3 regions of the Hoeflea sp. EC-HK425 genome follow, and region 3 is predicted to be linked to each of the others. Evidence: riboswitches for the same ligand, from Rfam matches in the RefSeq annotation. Region 3 holds a riboswitch; each other region holds the start of a gene.
What was found. A riboswitch is a leader RNA that binds a small molecule or an ion and turns the genes downstream of it on or off. The one in region 3 is predicted to bind cobalamin.
Positions count from the first base shown of each region.

Region 1 (4,662 bases), 1.3 Mb from region 3:
CCGGCCAACGCGGCCAGGCTCGCGCGGATCGCCGTTTCGTCGATATCATGCAGCCCGATGACCACCAGCCTGGTCTGGCGCGCTTCCCCGCCACCCCACGGCCGGTCGAAATGCGTGTCGATGCGGCTGCCGACCGCCTGCACCACCATCCGCATCGGCTTGCTGGGAATGTCCGCGAAGCCCTTGAGCCGGAGAATGTCGTGGCTGACGATCAGCGTCTTCAGCCCATCCATGAAGCCCGCGGCGTCGCCGACTGGTCCAAGTTCGACCACGAAGCTTTCAAATTCATCGTGATCATGATCATGCTCATGGCCATCTTCATGGTGAAGCTCGTGATGCGACTTGCGGTTGGCAATATCGTCCTCGGTTCCGACCCCGAGGCCGAGCAGCACTTCCGGCGCAACTTCGCCCTGACGCGCTTCGACAAAGACCGGCTTGCGCGACATGTGTCCAAGTATTCCGGCGCGAACCCCCTCGAGATCGCCGGCGCTGATCAGGTCTGCCTTGTTGAGGATGATCAGGTCGGCGGCGGTCAACTGGTCCTCGAAAAGCTCCTCGAGCGGGCTTTCGTGATCAAGCCCCTCGTCCGCCAGACGTTGCGCGTCGAGCTTGTCATGGTCATGGGCAAAACGTCCCGCTGCAACGGCGGCGCTGTCAACCACGGTGACAACCCCGTCCACGGTCACCTGCGTCTTGATGCCGGGCCAGTTGAAGGCCGCGACCAGCGGCTGCGGCAGCGCCAGGCCGGAGGTCTCGATGACGATGTGATCGGGCCGGTCCTTGCGCGCCAGCAGTTTCTCCATGGTCGGAATGAAGTCGTCTGCCACCGTGCAGCAGATGCAGCCATTGTTGAGCTCGACGATGTCGTCCTCGCTGCACACCTCGTCGCCGCAGCCCTTCAGAACATCACCATCGACGCCGAGATCGCCGAACTCGTTGATGATCAGCGCGATCCGCTTGCCCTTGGCGTTGGCCAGCATGTGACGGATCAGCGTGGTCTTGCCGGCCCCGAGGAAACCGGTGATCACCGTGGCGGGAATTTTCGAACCATTCAACATCGGGTCAACCCTTCATCTTGAGCGGCAGGCCGGCGGCGACGAAATAGACTTCGTCGGCGAGGCTTGCGATTGTCTGGTGAAGCCGTCCGGCATGGTCGCGAAACGTCCGCGCCATGGCATTGTCGGGCACGATGCCCAGGCCGACTTCATTGGAAACGAACACAACCGGTCCCGTGAGCCCCGGCAGCGCCTTGGCGAGATTGGCAAAGGCGGCGTCAATGTCATGGTCGCCGAGCATCAGGTTTGTCACCCAGAGCGACAGGCAGTCGACCAGCACCGGCCGGTCCGGCCGCGCCTGGGCTTCAAGCGTCCCGGTGAGATCGACCGGCGTCTCGATCGTCTCCCAACCCTTTCCGCGCCGATCCTGGTGGGCTTCGATACGCACGCGCATCTCATCGTCCCAGGCCTGGCCGGTGGCCAGATAGAGCCGCGAGCTCGCCTCCGCCTCCAGCATGTGTTCTGCGAAGGCGGATTTGCCCGACCGGGCACCGCCCAGCACCAGCGTTACCGGCCGAAGCCCGGCTGTCATGCCGTCTGCTCCTCGTCCACACGCGAAAGGAAGTGACCGAGCAGGCCGCCAAGCAGCAGCCAGAAGAACAGCGTTGTCGCAAGTGAAGCGGCGGCATAGGCAGAGGCGATATAGGCCGGAACATTGCTCGTCAGATCTTCCGGAACCGGCGACCCCCAGAGATGCGGCGCGACGATGATCGCAAGTCCCAGAATCTTCAGGGGCCATTCCGGCCGCATCGCGATGCACCACAAGCCCGCAGCCGAGGCCGCGATCGTGATCACCCACCACCCCTGGCGGTCGCCGAGGTCGGCATAGGGGAAACCAGGCACCGCCGGCGGCAGGCTCATCGCTGGCGCAAGCTGGACACAGAACCATGCAGCGGCACCAAACAGCAGCCCTCGCGTGACCCCTGCCGTGCCGGTCGGGAATTCGACGCCCAGAAGCAGTGCCACCGCGGCCAGCATCAGCGCGAAACCGGCGCCGGCGACAAGATTGGCGACGATCGTGTCACCGAGCCGTCCGAAGCCGAACATCGACTGGTCCGCACCATGGTCATGCGCCGCCTCATCCGAGGCGGCGGCATCGCCATGATGATGCCCGGCCCCGCCGTTCTCATAGGCTTCGGCCTGCATGATCAGCGGAATCGTCTTGACATATTGAGCGGGCGTCATCGCCATACCAGCAATGAGCCCGGCGGCGAGAGCCGCCAGGAGCAACCTGACAATCATGAGATCAATCCCTTAGTGGCAGGGAAAGCCGTAGGAATGCCTTGTGTCGTGCGCCGCGTCGTGCAGCGCCTGCGAGTTGGCAAGCCCAACCCCGAACACCAGTATCGAGCCGACAACGAGTGCCATCAACCCGGCAACAGCGCGCGCGCCGATGCGGTCGGTGAGTGAAAGCGAAGCAGTTTTAACAGCCATGACAACCTCCGTGAATGGCTTCGGGAGCATACCTCTCCCAAAGGTCCGGCTCTCAACCGGTGCGAATGGCAGGTCTCCTGGCTCGCGGGTCCAGCACGATGTTTCCATCGCGCAACGGCAAATGCCCACCTTCCCGGCGCGTCTGGCGGTCATGAAAGCGGGACGATTCGTAGAAAAAGAGGCGTCCACGCCGGTTGATCATGCCGCCACGCCAGTGGCCAGCCCGGTCCGGAGTTTCGGATTTGCGGAAAACACCATTGTCCCCCGTCATCCGGGCCTCCCGGGCCGGTGACATTTGCCTTGCCGCTCTACAGTCGCGGGGTCGGCTGCGATAAAGATGCCCGGATTGGGTCCATCCCGTCGCATTCCCTTTTGATCCGGAAAACCAGGTTGGTTTTCTGGAACCATTCGAGGCTTAACTGATAGGGGCGGCGCGCCTGACTGTCAATCGCAGCCGCGTCCTGGATCGTCCCCTCAGCGACGGATCTGCACCGAGGCCTGCATCAGCCGCTCGAAGCCGACAAGCCGGTCAAGTTCTTCGGCGATTTCATCCAGCGCCGCATCGACATCGACCCTGAAACTGGTCTGGCCTCCGCGAATGCCGAACTCGGCCAGCAGCCTGGCACGATAGGCATCCGCCCCGAACAATCCATGCAGATAGGTTCCCGACACCTTGCCGTCAGCAGAGACGGCTCCGTCTGGGCGCCCATCGAGAGTGGTCATAGGGCGAACGCAATCCGGCCCGCGGCTGATGCCCAGATGGATCTCGTAGCCTTCGAGCGGCAAGTCCCATTCCGCCGAACGCGCGGCGATGTTGCGCACGGTCTTTTCGGGCGCCATCACGGTCTCGATGTCGAGCAGGCCAAGCCCCTCGGCGACAGGCGCGCCCCCTTCAATCCCCAGGGGATCGCTCACAGTCCGACCCAGCATCTGGTAGCCCCCGCAGATGCCTATGATCCGCCCGCCGCGCCGGTGATGCGCCCGCAGATCCTCATCCCAGCCCTGCCGGCGGAAATCGGCGAGATCGGAAATCGTCGACTTCGAGCCCGGCAGGATCACCAGTCCGGCATCCCCGGGCAGGCGTTCGCCAGGGCGGACAAACACCAGATCCACCTCCGGCTCGGCTCTGAGCGGATCGAAATCATCGAAGTTCGCAATCCGGGAAAGCACGGGTATCGCAATCTTGAGTCCGCCCGCCCGTCCCTGGACCAGCCGTTCGAGTGCTACCGAATCCTCGGCTGGCAGCCGGTTTGCCGCCTTGAGCCAGGGAACGACACCCAGGCAGGACCAGCCGGTGAAACCCTCGATGGCTGAGATGCCATCGTCGAACAGGCTGACATCGCCGCGAAACTTGTTGATCAGGTAGCCTGAGATCGTCGACCGGTCCTCGTCGGGCAGGATCGTGTGCGTGCCGACAATCGATGCGATCACCCCGCCTCGGTCAATGTCGCCCACCAGCACGACCGGCACTCCGGCCAATGTCGCAAATCCCATGTTGGCTATGTCGCCGGAACGCAGGTTGATTTCCGCGGGAGACCCCGCGCCCTCGACCAGCACAAGGTCTGCCTGATCTGCGATCCGGCTGAAACTGTCCATCACAGCAGCCATCAGCTGGGGCTTGAGTTTCTGGTAATCGCGCCCCCGGGCATGGCCAAAAACCTTGCCCTGAACAACCACCTGCGATCCGGTCTCCGACTGCGGCTTGAGCAGCACCGGGTTCATGTGCACGCTGGCCGGAACCCGGCAGGCCAGCGCCTGCAGCCATTGCGCCCGCCCGATTTCGCCGCCGTCGTCGGCCACAGCGGCATTGTTGGACATGTTCTGTGGTTTGAAAGGCATCACCTTCAGTCCGCGATTGGCCGCCAGCCGGCAGAAGCCCGCCACCAGGACTGTCTTGCCGACATCCGACCCTGTTCCCTGAAACATCAACGCCCTTGTCATGGAGCCGTCGATAGCACTGCGGAAGGCGGATCAAAAGGCCTTTTGCCAGTTGCCTTTTCACCTTCGATTTACTGTCATTTCACACAGGCCGGATTTTCTTTGAGCGACATCTGAATTGCGACATGCGGTGACGGGAACAATGCATCCCGGCAGCCATGATAGGCATAGAGCAGCGTCAGATGGTTCACGCCATGAACCGCAGGGAAACCAAAGGCTGGAAGGACACCACCAT
Region 1 covers NZ_LR701572.1:708,024-712,685, reverse strand. Annotated here, with positions in the region: gene cobW (cobalamin biosynthesis protein CobW) at 1-1,055, opposite strand, end outside; gene cobU (bifunctional adenosylcobinamide kinase/adenosylcobinamide-phosphate guanylyltransferase) at 1,063-1,587, opposite strand; gene SPHINGO391_RS06115 (CbtA family protein) at 1,584-2,297, opposite strand; gene SPHINGO391_RS06110 (CbtB-domain containing protein) at 2,310-2,489, opposite strand; cobalamin riboswitch at 2,539-2,913, opposite strand; gene SPHINGO391_RS06105 (cobyric acid synthase) at 2,964-4,430, opposite strand; gene SPHINGO391_RS06100 (hypothetical protein) at 4,622-4,662, shown strand, end outside.
Region 1: it holds a riboswitch for cobalamin, as region 3 does, so the genes downstream of both, SPHINGO391_RS06110 (CbtB-domain containing protein) here and SPHINGO391_RS12330 (DUF1636 domain-containing protein) in region 3, are expected to answer to the same signal.

Region 2 (4,662 bases), 970 kb from region 3:
AGGATCGCCGCATTGTCGAGCCTTGCACGCGAAGCGATGCCGGCAATGTCAAACGCGAAGAACACGTAAACCAGGTAGGCCAGGATCAGCGCGGGAGCGCCGAAGCCAATCATTTGCTTGCGGCTGAACCCCTTGAGCACATGCTGGCGCAAGTCGTCCGGTGTGAGCGTCGCCGTATCGAGAATGGTCATGTCAGTGTCCTTTGACCAGACGGTTGCGGTAGTGGCTCGACAACTGGTCGAAGAACACGATTGTCACGAAAAGCAGGATGAAGATCGCCACCACTTCGTCGTAGCGCCCCTGCCCCCACTGCATGGCGATCCTGAGATCGTGACCGATGCCGCCCGAGCCGACGAAACCGAGAATGGCGGAAGCGCGAATGTTGATTTCGAAACGCAGCAATCCGTAGGACAGCCAGTTCGGCGCGACCTGCGGGATGACCCCGAGCCACATTTTCTGGATCCAGCTCGCCCCTACCGACGACAAGCCCTCGACCGGCTTGAGATCGGCGTTCTCCGAGACCTCGGAAAAAAGCTTGCCGAGCGCACCGGCGGTGTGAAAGGCAATCGCGATCATCGCCGGGACAGGTCCGCCGCCAAGGATGAAGATCAGCACCAGCGCAATGACGATTTCCGGGATCGCGCGCATGCCGTCCATCGACCGCCGGAACAGCGGGATCAGTCGCGGCCAGCGCGCCAGCCCCCTGGTTGAGAGCAGCGCCAGAACGATGGCAAAGGCGGCTCCGATCAATGTGGATACGGCAGCGATGTTCAGGGTTTCGATGAGCGACGGAAGGAATTCCAGAAACAACGCAGGCAGCAACGCCGCCTTCTCGATCCCCTCGGCCAGAACCTCCGAGGGAAAGTCAAACACCTGGGTAAAGCCGGTCCAGAAACCGCCGGCATTGCGCGCATCCGCAAGCTGAAAGCCTGACACCATCATTGCGATGAAGACGATCAGCAGGATACCGCCATACATCTGTTTTTGGCGGGCCATCGCCAGATAATTTTCGCGGATGGCCATCGAGGCGGCGCTGCCGCCATGATGTGTGGTCATATCGCTCATCGGCGGACGCCCTTCCTGAATAGAAAGCGGGGAGCCGGACGGCCCCCCGCGATAGTTTTGGAAACCTTAGTTGCTCTGCGCCTTGCGGACGGCAACGATGGTCTCGTAAGCGTCATGGGTGATTGGCTTGAAACCGGCGGTTTCGCCAGCAGCGATGTTGTAGGCGCACTGTGCGTCCTTCTCGTGCATCGAGCCGACGAGTTCGATCATCTTGTCCTTGACATCCTGCGGCAGCGCCTTGCGCAGAGTGACCGGACCTTCAGGGATCGGCTTCGACTTCCAGATTTCCACGATGTCATTCATGTCGACGAGACCGGAGTCGACTGCCTTGCGCAGTGCACCCGAATTGTAGCCGTCTTCCCAGTTGCCCTGGCCATCGGCCCAAGTCACGCCGGCGTCGATTTCGCCGTTTGCAACCGCAACAATGGTCTGCTCGTGACCGCCAGTGAACTTGACTTCACCGAAATAGTCGCCGCTCTCCATGGAGGCACCGGTTGCCTGGGGAATTTCGATCGATGGGATCAGGTAGCCCGAGGTCGAGTTGGGATCACCAAAACCGAAAGCCTTGCCCTTCATATCATCCAGCGAGGTGATGTTACGGTCCTTGCGGGCAAAGCCGATCGAGTGATAGCTGAACGAGCCGTCGAGGTTGGTCTTGACCAGAACCGGCTCTACGGCTTCAGGATCGGTCAGGAAGGCCTTGGCATAAGAGGAAGCTCCGAGCCACGCCATATCGATCGAACCACCGAGCATGCCCTGGATCACGCCATCATAATCGGCCGGCGTGAACAGCTTGACCGGAACGCCAAGGGCTTCCTCGGCATAGGCACGCAGGCATTCGTTCGAGGTCAGACGGTCCTGGGCGTTTTCGCCGCCGAGGATGCCGATGCGGAATTCGGTGATCGCGTCCTGCGCGAAAGCGCTGGTGGACAAGAGGGCTGCCGTGGCGGCCACGAGGATGGTCTTCATCATAATCTAGTCTCCGTACAAGGGTTGACAGTGGGGTAGGAAAACTGGCGTCTCGGGCCGGAACCGCAGGATGGTCCCGGCAACCGCGAGGTCAGATCGATTCCAGCGCTACGCCGGAAGGAGTGAGTTTCGCTTTGACGTCGGCCGGACGCCCGCGTGCGTGCAGGCTGGTGGACGTCATCGATTCAGAGATTTCCTCGCCGTCGGCACCCGCTCCATAGATCGCGCGAACTGCTTCCGTGGTCAGCTCCTCCGGCCTGCCGTCAAAGACGACCTTACCGGCTGCCATGCCGATGATGCGCTCACAATAATTGCGTGCTGTGTCGAGCGTGTGAAGGTTGGTGACCACCGTGATACCTTCCTGCTCGTTGATGTCCTTGAGCGCATCCATGACGATCTGGGCATTGAGCGGATCGAGCGAGGCGATTGGTTCGTCAGCGAGGATAAGCTTCGGCGATTGCATCAGCGCCCGAGCGATCGCCACCCGCTGCTGCTGGCCACCAGAAAGCGCCTCGGCCCGCTTCGGCGCGTTCTCGGCGACGCCGAGCCGTTCGAGGATCGAGATCGCCCTGAGGATGTCCTCGCGTGGAAACAGGTTGAACATGGTTGCGAACGTCGAACGCATGTTGAGTGTCCCGTGCAGCACGTTGGACACAACGTCGAGACGCGGGACCAGGTTGAACTGTTGGAAGATCATGGCGCAATCGCGCTGCCAGCTGCGCAGTTCGCGCCCGGTCAGCGTCGAGACCGGACGTCCGTGATGGGATATTACTCCGCCGCTGACGCCGGTCAGTCGGTTGATCATTCTCAGAAGGGTCGACTTGCCGGCGCCGGAGCGGCCGATGATACCGACCATCTGCCCCTCGGGAATAGACAGGGTCACTGAGTCAACAGCGGTGTTGGCGCCAAAGCGGCGGGTCACATCGGTCAATTCAAGCATAAGCAAATCCCCATGGGTCACGGCGGGTTTCGTGACTTTCGAGGATTGGACTAGCCCAGCCGTATGAAGGGCCGATGTCGGTTTGATGTCAGTTTTGTTACGATCCACAGCTGCCCGTCCGGATATGTCAAAACCCTTTGTTTTCCTTGTTTTTCCGGCTTGCGCTCAGGCCCCGGTCATGACCCTATGGCTGCATCTGGTGCCTGCATTGTGCGGGAGAATCGGGAATCCGGTGCAATTCCGGAACGTGCCCAACGCTGTGACGGGGACGGCAAGCGCAAGACGCCACTGGGAAATCCGGGAAGGCGCGCCTGCCGGCGGAACCGAAGTCAGAAGACCGGCCAGATGTCATAGCCTTGCCGCGCATGGACAGCGCGGCGGGTTTTCACGGATTGTTGGGGATCAGACAATGCCGAAGACATCAATGCTGGCTGCAGCACAACCATTCACAACAGGTGAACGTGACGCCGTTTACAAGGCCATCTTCACGCGCCGCGACGTGCGCGACCAGTTCCTTCCGGAGCCGATACCGAATGATGTGCTCCGGCGGCTGCTTGAAGCCGCGCACAACGCGCCGTCGGTTGGCTTCATGCAGCCCTGGAACTTCATCACCATCAGGAATCAGACCGTTCGCGATCGGGTCGCCGATGCCTTTGCCCGCGCCAATGAGGAAGCCGCGGCCATGTTTACCGGGGAGCGGCAGTCCAGGTACAAGTTCCTGAAACTCGAAGGCATCCGCAAGGCGCCGCTCAACATCTGCGTCACCTGCGACCGGGACCGCGGCGGCGATGTGGTCTTGGGCCGCACCCACAATTCGAGCATGGATCTCTACAGCACCGTCTGCGCGGTGCAGAATCTCTGGCTCGCAGCCCGCGCCGAGGGCATCGGCATGGGGTGGGTCAGCATCTTTCGCGATGCGGACCTCAAGGCCATTCTCGGCATCCCTGAGCGGATCGAGATCGTCGCCTATCTTTGTCTGGGCTATGTCGACGAGCTCTACGAACGGCCCGAACTGGAGGTCAAAGGCTGGAACCGCAGGCTGCCACTCGATGAGCTGATTTTCGAGGAGTGCTGGCAGGGAGAGGTCTAACCTCCGTGCCGCTCGAGAAACTCTTCAGCCGGCAATGTCCGGAAATCCCTGAGCGCCGCATGTAGCTTCTCATGCTCCCAGTCCCACCAGGCGAGTGCATCAAGCCGGCTGGCGATAGCGTCGGAAAAGCGCTGCCGGATGGTTCGCGCCGGCACGCCGACGGCGATGGCGAAATCGGCCACGTCCTTGGTCACCACCGCGTTCGCGCCGATGCTGGCGCCGTTACCGATTGTTACCCCGGGCATCACCACGGCGCCGTGGCCGATCCAGGTGTCGTGGCCAATCGTGATCCCCTGGCCTGCGCGCCAGTCGAAGAAGTCCTGGTCGTCGCTCTCGCCTTCGAAGTACCATGCCGAGCGGTAGCTGAAGTGATGCAGCGAGGCGCGCTCCATCGGGTGCATGCTGGCATAGATCCGCACATGGGAGGCTATGTTGGCGAACTTGCCGATTTTTGCATAGGCGATCTGGGTATTCTCGACGCAGTAGGAGTAGTCGCCCATGGTTGAATGGGACACCGTGCAATTGGCCCCGACTTCGGTGTAGCGTCCGAGCGTCGAGTCAACGATTTTCGCGGTAGAATGCACCAGAGGCGTTTCCG
Region 2 covers NZ_LR701572.1:1,009,861-1,014,522, reverse strand. Annotated here, with positions in the region: gene phnE (phosphonate ABC transporter, permease protein PhnE) at 1-191, opposite strand, end outside; gene phnE (phosphonate ABC transporter, permease protein PhnE) at 193-1,065, opposite strand; gene phnD (phosphonate ABC transporter substrate-binding protein) at 1,132-2,034, opposite strand; gene phnC (phosphonate ABC transporter ATP-binding protein) at 2,126-2,974, opposite strand; cobalamin riboswitch at 3,155-3,335, shown strand; gene bluB (5,6-dimethylbenzimidazole synthase) at 3,384-4,064, shown strand; gene SPHINGO391_RS07535 (DapH/DapD/GlmU-related protein) at 4,061-4,662, opposite strand, start outside.
Region 2: it holds a riboswitch for cobalamin, as region 3 does, so the genes downstream of both, bluB (5,6-dimethylbenzimidazole synthase) here and SPHINGO391_RS12330 (DUF1636 domain-containing protein) in region 3, are expected to answer to the same signal.

Region 3 (4,662 bases):
CCCGAGCAGATGCGGGTCGGCGAGCGGATTGCGGGTGACCGACTGCAGGCTCGCGCCCACCAGCGCCAGCCCGGCGCCCACCATCACCGCGAGCAGCGCCCGGGGAAAGCGAAGCTCCCAGACGATCGCCTCGCGGCCGGGCGACCATGTCACCTCCACCGATCCCGGCGATATCCTGTTGACGAGCACGCCCCATACCGTCGACCAATCCACCGCGATGGCTCCGACAGAAACCGCGGCGGTCAGGGACACCAACAGGGCGATGCAGCTGGCAAGCAGGAACAACGCCCGCCCGGCACCCGATGGCGCCAGACGGGCTGTGGCGCCAGTTTCGTTGATATCGTTTTTCAACTCAGTTCGGCCAGAAGGCGGCGGCGAGCTTCCTGATCGCGCGGATGTTGCGTGGCCCGGGCGTCGCCTCCACATATTCGAGCACCACGAAGCGATCATTCCTGACCGCGTCAATGTCGGCGAAGGCCGGATTGCTCTTCAGGAAATCAATCTTCTGCTCGGCGGTGACGTCGCCATAATTGACAATGACGATCAATTCGGGGTCGCGTTCGACCACGGCTTCCCAGTTGACCGTCGCCCAGCTCTTCTCGAAATCGTCCATGATGTTGACACCGCCCGCAGCCTCGATCATGGCGGTCGGCATGGCGTAACGGCCCGCAGTGAACGGCGCATCCTCGCCGGAATCGTAGACGAACACCCTGAGCGGCGTGTCACCCTTGCTGACGGTTGCCTCAAACGTCGCAAGCTCGGCCTTGTAGCTCTCCACCAGGGCCTGCGCCTTGTCCTCGACGCCAAAGATGCGCCCGAGATTGAGCAGGTCGTTGTACATGTCCTGCATCGAGACTTTGTTCTTCGGTCCGATATGAATGCAGCTTTCGGTCAGTTCATAGACCTTGACACCGAACGGCTCGAGCGTCTCGGGCGTCACCTCTCCACCGACTTTCATGCCATAGTTCCAGCCAGCGAAGAAGAAGTCCGCATCAGCCCCGATGATGACCTCCTTCGTGGGGTACTTTTCGGAGAGCTCCGGCAGTTCACTCACGCCCGCGCGCATTTCCTCATCCAGCGTCTTCCATCCGGATATTCCGGTATACCCCACCATGCGGTCGGCGAGACCCAGAACCAGCATCATTTCGGTCAGGTTGACGTCGTTGGAAATGGCGGCCTTTGGCGGGGCGTCGAAAGTGACGCTGCGATTGCAGCTTTCAACGGTTGTGCCGGCGAAAGCAGGAGCGGCAACAAAAGCCAGCCCGAGCAGGGCGAGAGAAGGCGCTTTCATGGAAAAATCCCTTACATGTTAAGCTGGTAGGTAAAATGGCTGTTCTCGCTCGGTGTGAGGCGCTCGCGCCGGGCGAGCACCCCGAAGGCACGCGAAACGGTGTCGTCGGCAAGAACTTCATCGGGTGTGCCGAAACCCATGGCCTGGCCCTGCTGCAGAAGCAGGATGTCATCACAAACGGCGGCGGCCAGGTTGAGGTCATGCAGGCTGGTGATGATCGTCATGTCGAGGTTTCTGATCAGGCGGATCACCTCGAGCTGGTGGCGGATGTCGAGATGGTTTGTCGGTTCATCGAGCACCAGCAGGGAAGGCTCCTGCGCCAGCGCGCGCGCCACCATCACCCGCTGTCTTTCGCCGCCTGAAAGTGATCCGAAACGCCGTCCGGCAAATCCATGAAGATCAAGCCTGTCCAGAACGGCAGAGACAACCGCTGCATCGCGGGCGTCGCTGCGCACCAGACCGCCCCGATGCGGAAGCCGGCCGAGGTCGACGATCTCGCGCACGGTCAGCGCGAAGTCGGTCGGCTGTTCCTGCAGCACCGTGGCGACCTTGAGCGCCACATCGCGGGCGCGCATGGTCCAGATGTCTTCACCATCGATCAGCACCGCGCCGCTCGCCGGCTTCAAATAGCGGTAGACGAGGCGCAGGAAGGTGGATTTTCCCGCACCATTCGGCCCCACCACGCCGAGCACCCGGCCCGCGGGAAGGTTGAGCGTCACGGGCTGGAGGATCACCGGGCCGCGGGGCGCACGCCAGGATGCTCCGGCAAGAGTCAGGCTGGCCGCGCTCACTGGAGCGATCCCTCGACCGGTTCGACCACAAAAATCGCGGCCGGAACGCGCGCAAGCGTGGTGTGGCGAAGCTTGCCCGGGCGTTGGGTGGACGAGCACCAACCGTCATCAAGGCTGGCATAGTGCTCGGCAAAGCGGACCAGGTCGCCAATATCGTCAGCCGGATCGATATCGCCAAACAGGTAGGTGGCCTTGTCGGTCGCCTGATAGGCAACCGTGCAGGGCCGGTCGCAACCCGCCATGCAGGCCACACCCGAAATCTCGAACAGCGCGCCTGTCGCCTGGCCGGCCCTGTTCATCGCATCGCGCAAACGTGCAAGCAGTTCGTACCCGGGACGGCAATCGCTGCCGGTGTGGCGGCACGCGGTGCAGACGGTTATGCGATGGGAGGCTGGCTTTGTGGTTGTCTGTCTGGTCGGCATTGCGCGCTCCGCACGAGAGTGCGGGGGCCAAAGCGATGATTGACTTTGCGATGCCCGGAATTCCGGTTGCTCATGACAATTCTCCCTTTCCGGACACCCCGCCCGGGTTGAGTTACGACGGTCATGGCAGGTCTCCTGACTTGCGGGTCACAGCTCACTCAAACCTTCCCGGCACGATCTTTGCGCCAGTGGTCAATCTTGAGGAAGCTCGCCGCTCACAGTTGCGGGGGCAGTCACGGATTCAGCGCCTATTGGCTACACCTCACCGTGTTCCCTTTTAATCCGCCTTCCCTTTGAGTCGGGCGGAACCATGCCATGAACCTAGATTGATGTTTTCACCTCGTCAATTGCCGTGTCGAGCCATTGCCGGGCGATCATCAAGCTTCACCACATGGCCGTTCCGCTTCGTCTTCAGCGACATCGGGGCCTGCAACTCGGTCACCTTGAACGGACCTGTGGCGATCACCGAAGTCGCTATGCCGTCAGCACCGTAGGCGGACGGCGCCAGGATCTTTGAGCGATATTCGGCGAGGAAAGCCGGCAGCGCCCCGAACGGCTCCTTGAGTGAGATGACCAGATCGCAGCCGTCGGCAACGATGGACTCGATCGGTGCAGCAGAAAGAAGCCCCTTCTTTGCGCGGGCGATATCAAGCGCAGCGGCGGCGGCTTCTGGAGTAAAGGGCGAGCCATCATGGAATGCGCCCTCGCGCAGGACGAACCGCCAGATCAGACCATCACCGGACACCGACCAGCTTTCGGCCAGGCCGGGCAGCAGACGACCCGTCGCATCGGCATTCACCAGCGCCTCGGCGATGTCCATCTTGAGAAAAATATCACCCGACAAGGACGGGTCGGCACCCTTGATCTCAAACGGGGCCGCGACGTCAAGTACGCCGTCACTGGAAAGCGCTGCGGAGCAAAGGCTGGTCGACAAGAGGATGGCAAGGGCGAGTTTCTTGATCATGGGGGATTTCTGGGTTTGATTGAAGGCAAGGCCGGGAATGCGAAAGGGGGTTCGGGGCGCACCGACCGCGCTGCACCGCCGGACGCCGGATCAGCCGCGGCAGGGCTGGCCCCGTTTGAGACAGCTATGCCGCCTGCCTGTCCCAGGCAGGGAACGGATCAGGCATGGATGTCCACAGTTCGGGCAGGAGCGCCGGCGCGTTCACCAGGCAGGCGTTGAGATCGGCGCGGATCTTCGCTTCATCCATCGGATCGCAGCCGATGAACACCAGCTCCTGCCGGCGGTCGCCCCAGACCGGGTCGAAATAGGGCGCCATGGCGCGATGCCAGGCCGGATCGTCGGGCCAGTATTCCTTTGGCGCCGCCGACCACCAGAGGCCGCGCTTTTCGGTGCGCACGAGCGCGCCGGCCATCGAGAGTTCCCCCACGAAGCGTGGACGTGTCGCCAGCCAGAAAAACCCCTTGGCGCGCACCACACCGGGCCAGGGACGGTTGATGAAGGCCTGGAGTTTCACCGGTTCGAAGGGCTGACGGGCGCGGTAGACGAAGGAGCGGATGCCATATTCCTCGGTCTCGGGAACATGGGCCTTGAAACCGTTGAGTTCCTTGTACCAAAGCGGATGTTCATGCGCCTTGGCGAAGTCGAACCGGCCGGTGCCGAGGACTTCGCTCAACTCGACCCGGGAAAAATCTGCCTCGATCAGAACAGCCTCGGGATTGAGCGAACGGATGATCTTGCGCGCAGCGTCCAGGTTTTCCGGCGCTGTCGCCGACACCTTGTTGAGGATGATCGTGTCGGCGAACTCGATCTGGTCAACGAGCAGATCCACAAGCGTGCGGTTGTCCTCGTCGCCCAGCGTCTCGCCGCGGTCGCGCAGGAAATCGCTTGAGGCATAATCCTTCAACAGGCTCGCCGCATCGACCACCGTAACCATCGAATCAAGCCGGGCGACATCCGACAGGCTGAAGCCATGCTCGTCACGGAACTCGAAGGTCGAGGCGACTGGAAGCGGTTCGGAAATGCCGGTCGATTCAATGAACAGATGGTCGAACCGGCCCTGCCCCGCCAGCGATGTGACCTCAGCCAGGAGATCGTCGCGCAGCGTGCAGCAGATGCAGCCATTGGTCATCTCGACCGGTTGCTCATCGGTGCGCGACAGGTTCGCCCCGCCATCACGAACGAGGCTCGCGTCAA
Region 3 covers NZ_LR701572.1:1,975,620-1,980,281, forward strand. Annotated here, with positions in the region: gene SPHINGO391_RS12315 (iron ABC transporter permease) at 1-312, opposite strand, end outside; gene SPHINGO391_RS12320 (ABC transporter substrate-binding protein) at 353-1,291, opposite strand; gene SPHINGO391_RS12325 (ABC transporter ATP-binding protein) at 1,303-2,082, opposite strand; gene SPHINGO391_RS12330 (DUF1636 domain-containing protein) at 2,079-2,504, opposite strand; cobalamin riboswitch at 2,612-2,832, opposite strand; gene SPHINGO391_RS12335 (ABC transporter substrate-binding protein) at 2,848-3,468, opposite strand; gene SPHINGO391_RS12340 (GTP-binding protein) at 3,593-4,662, opposite strand, start outside.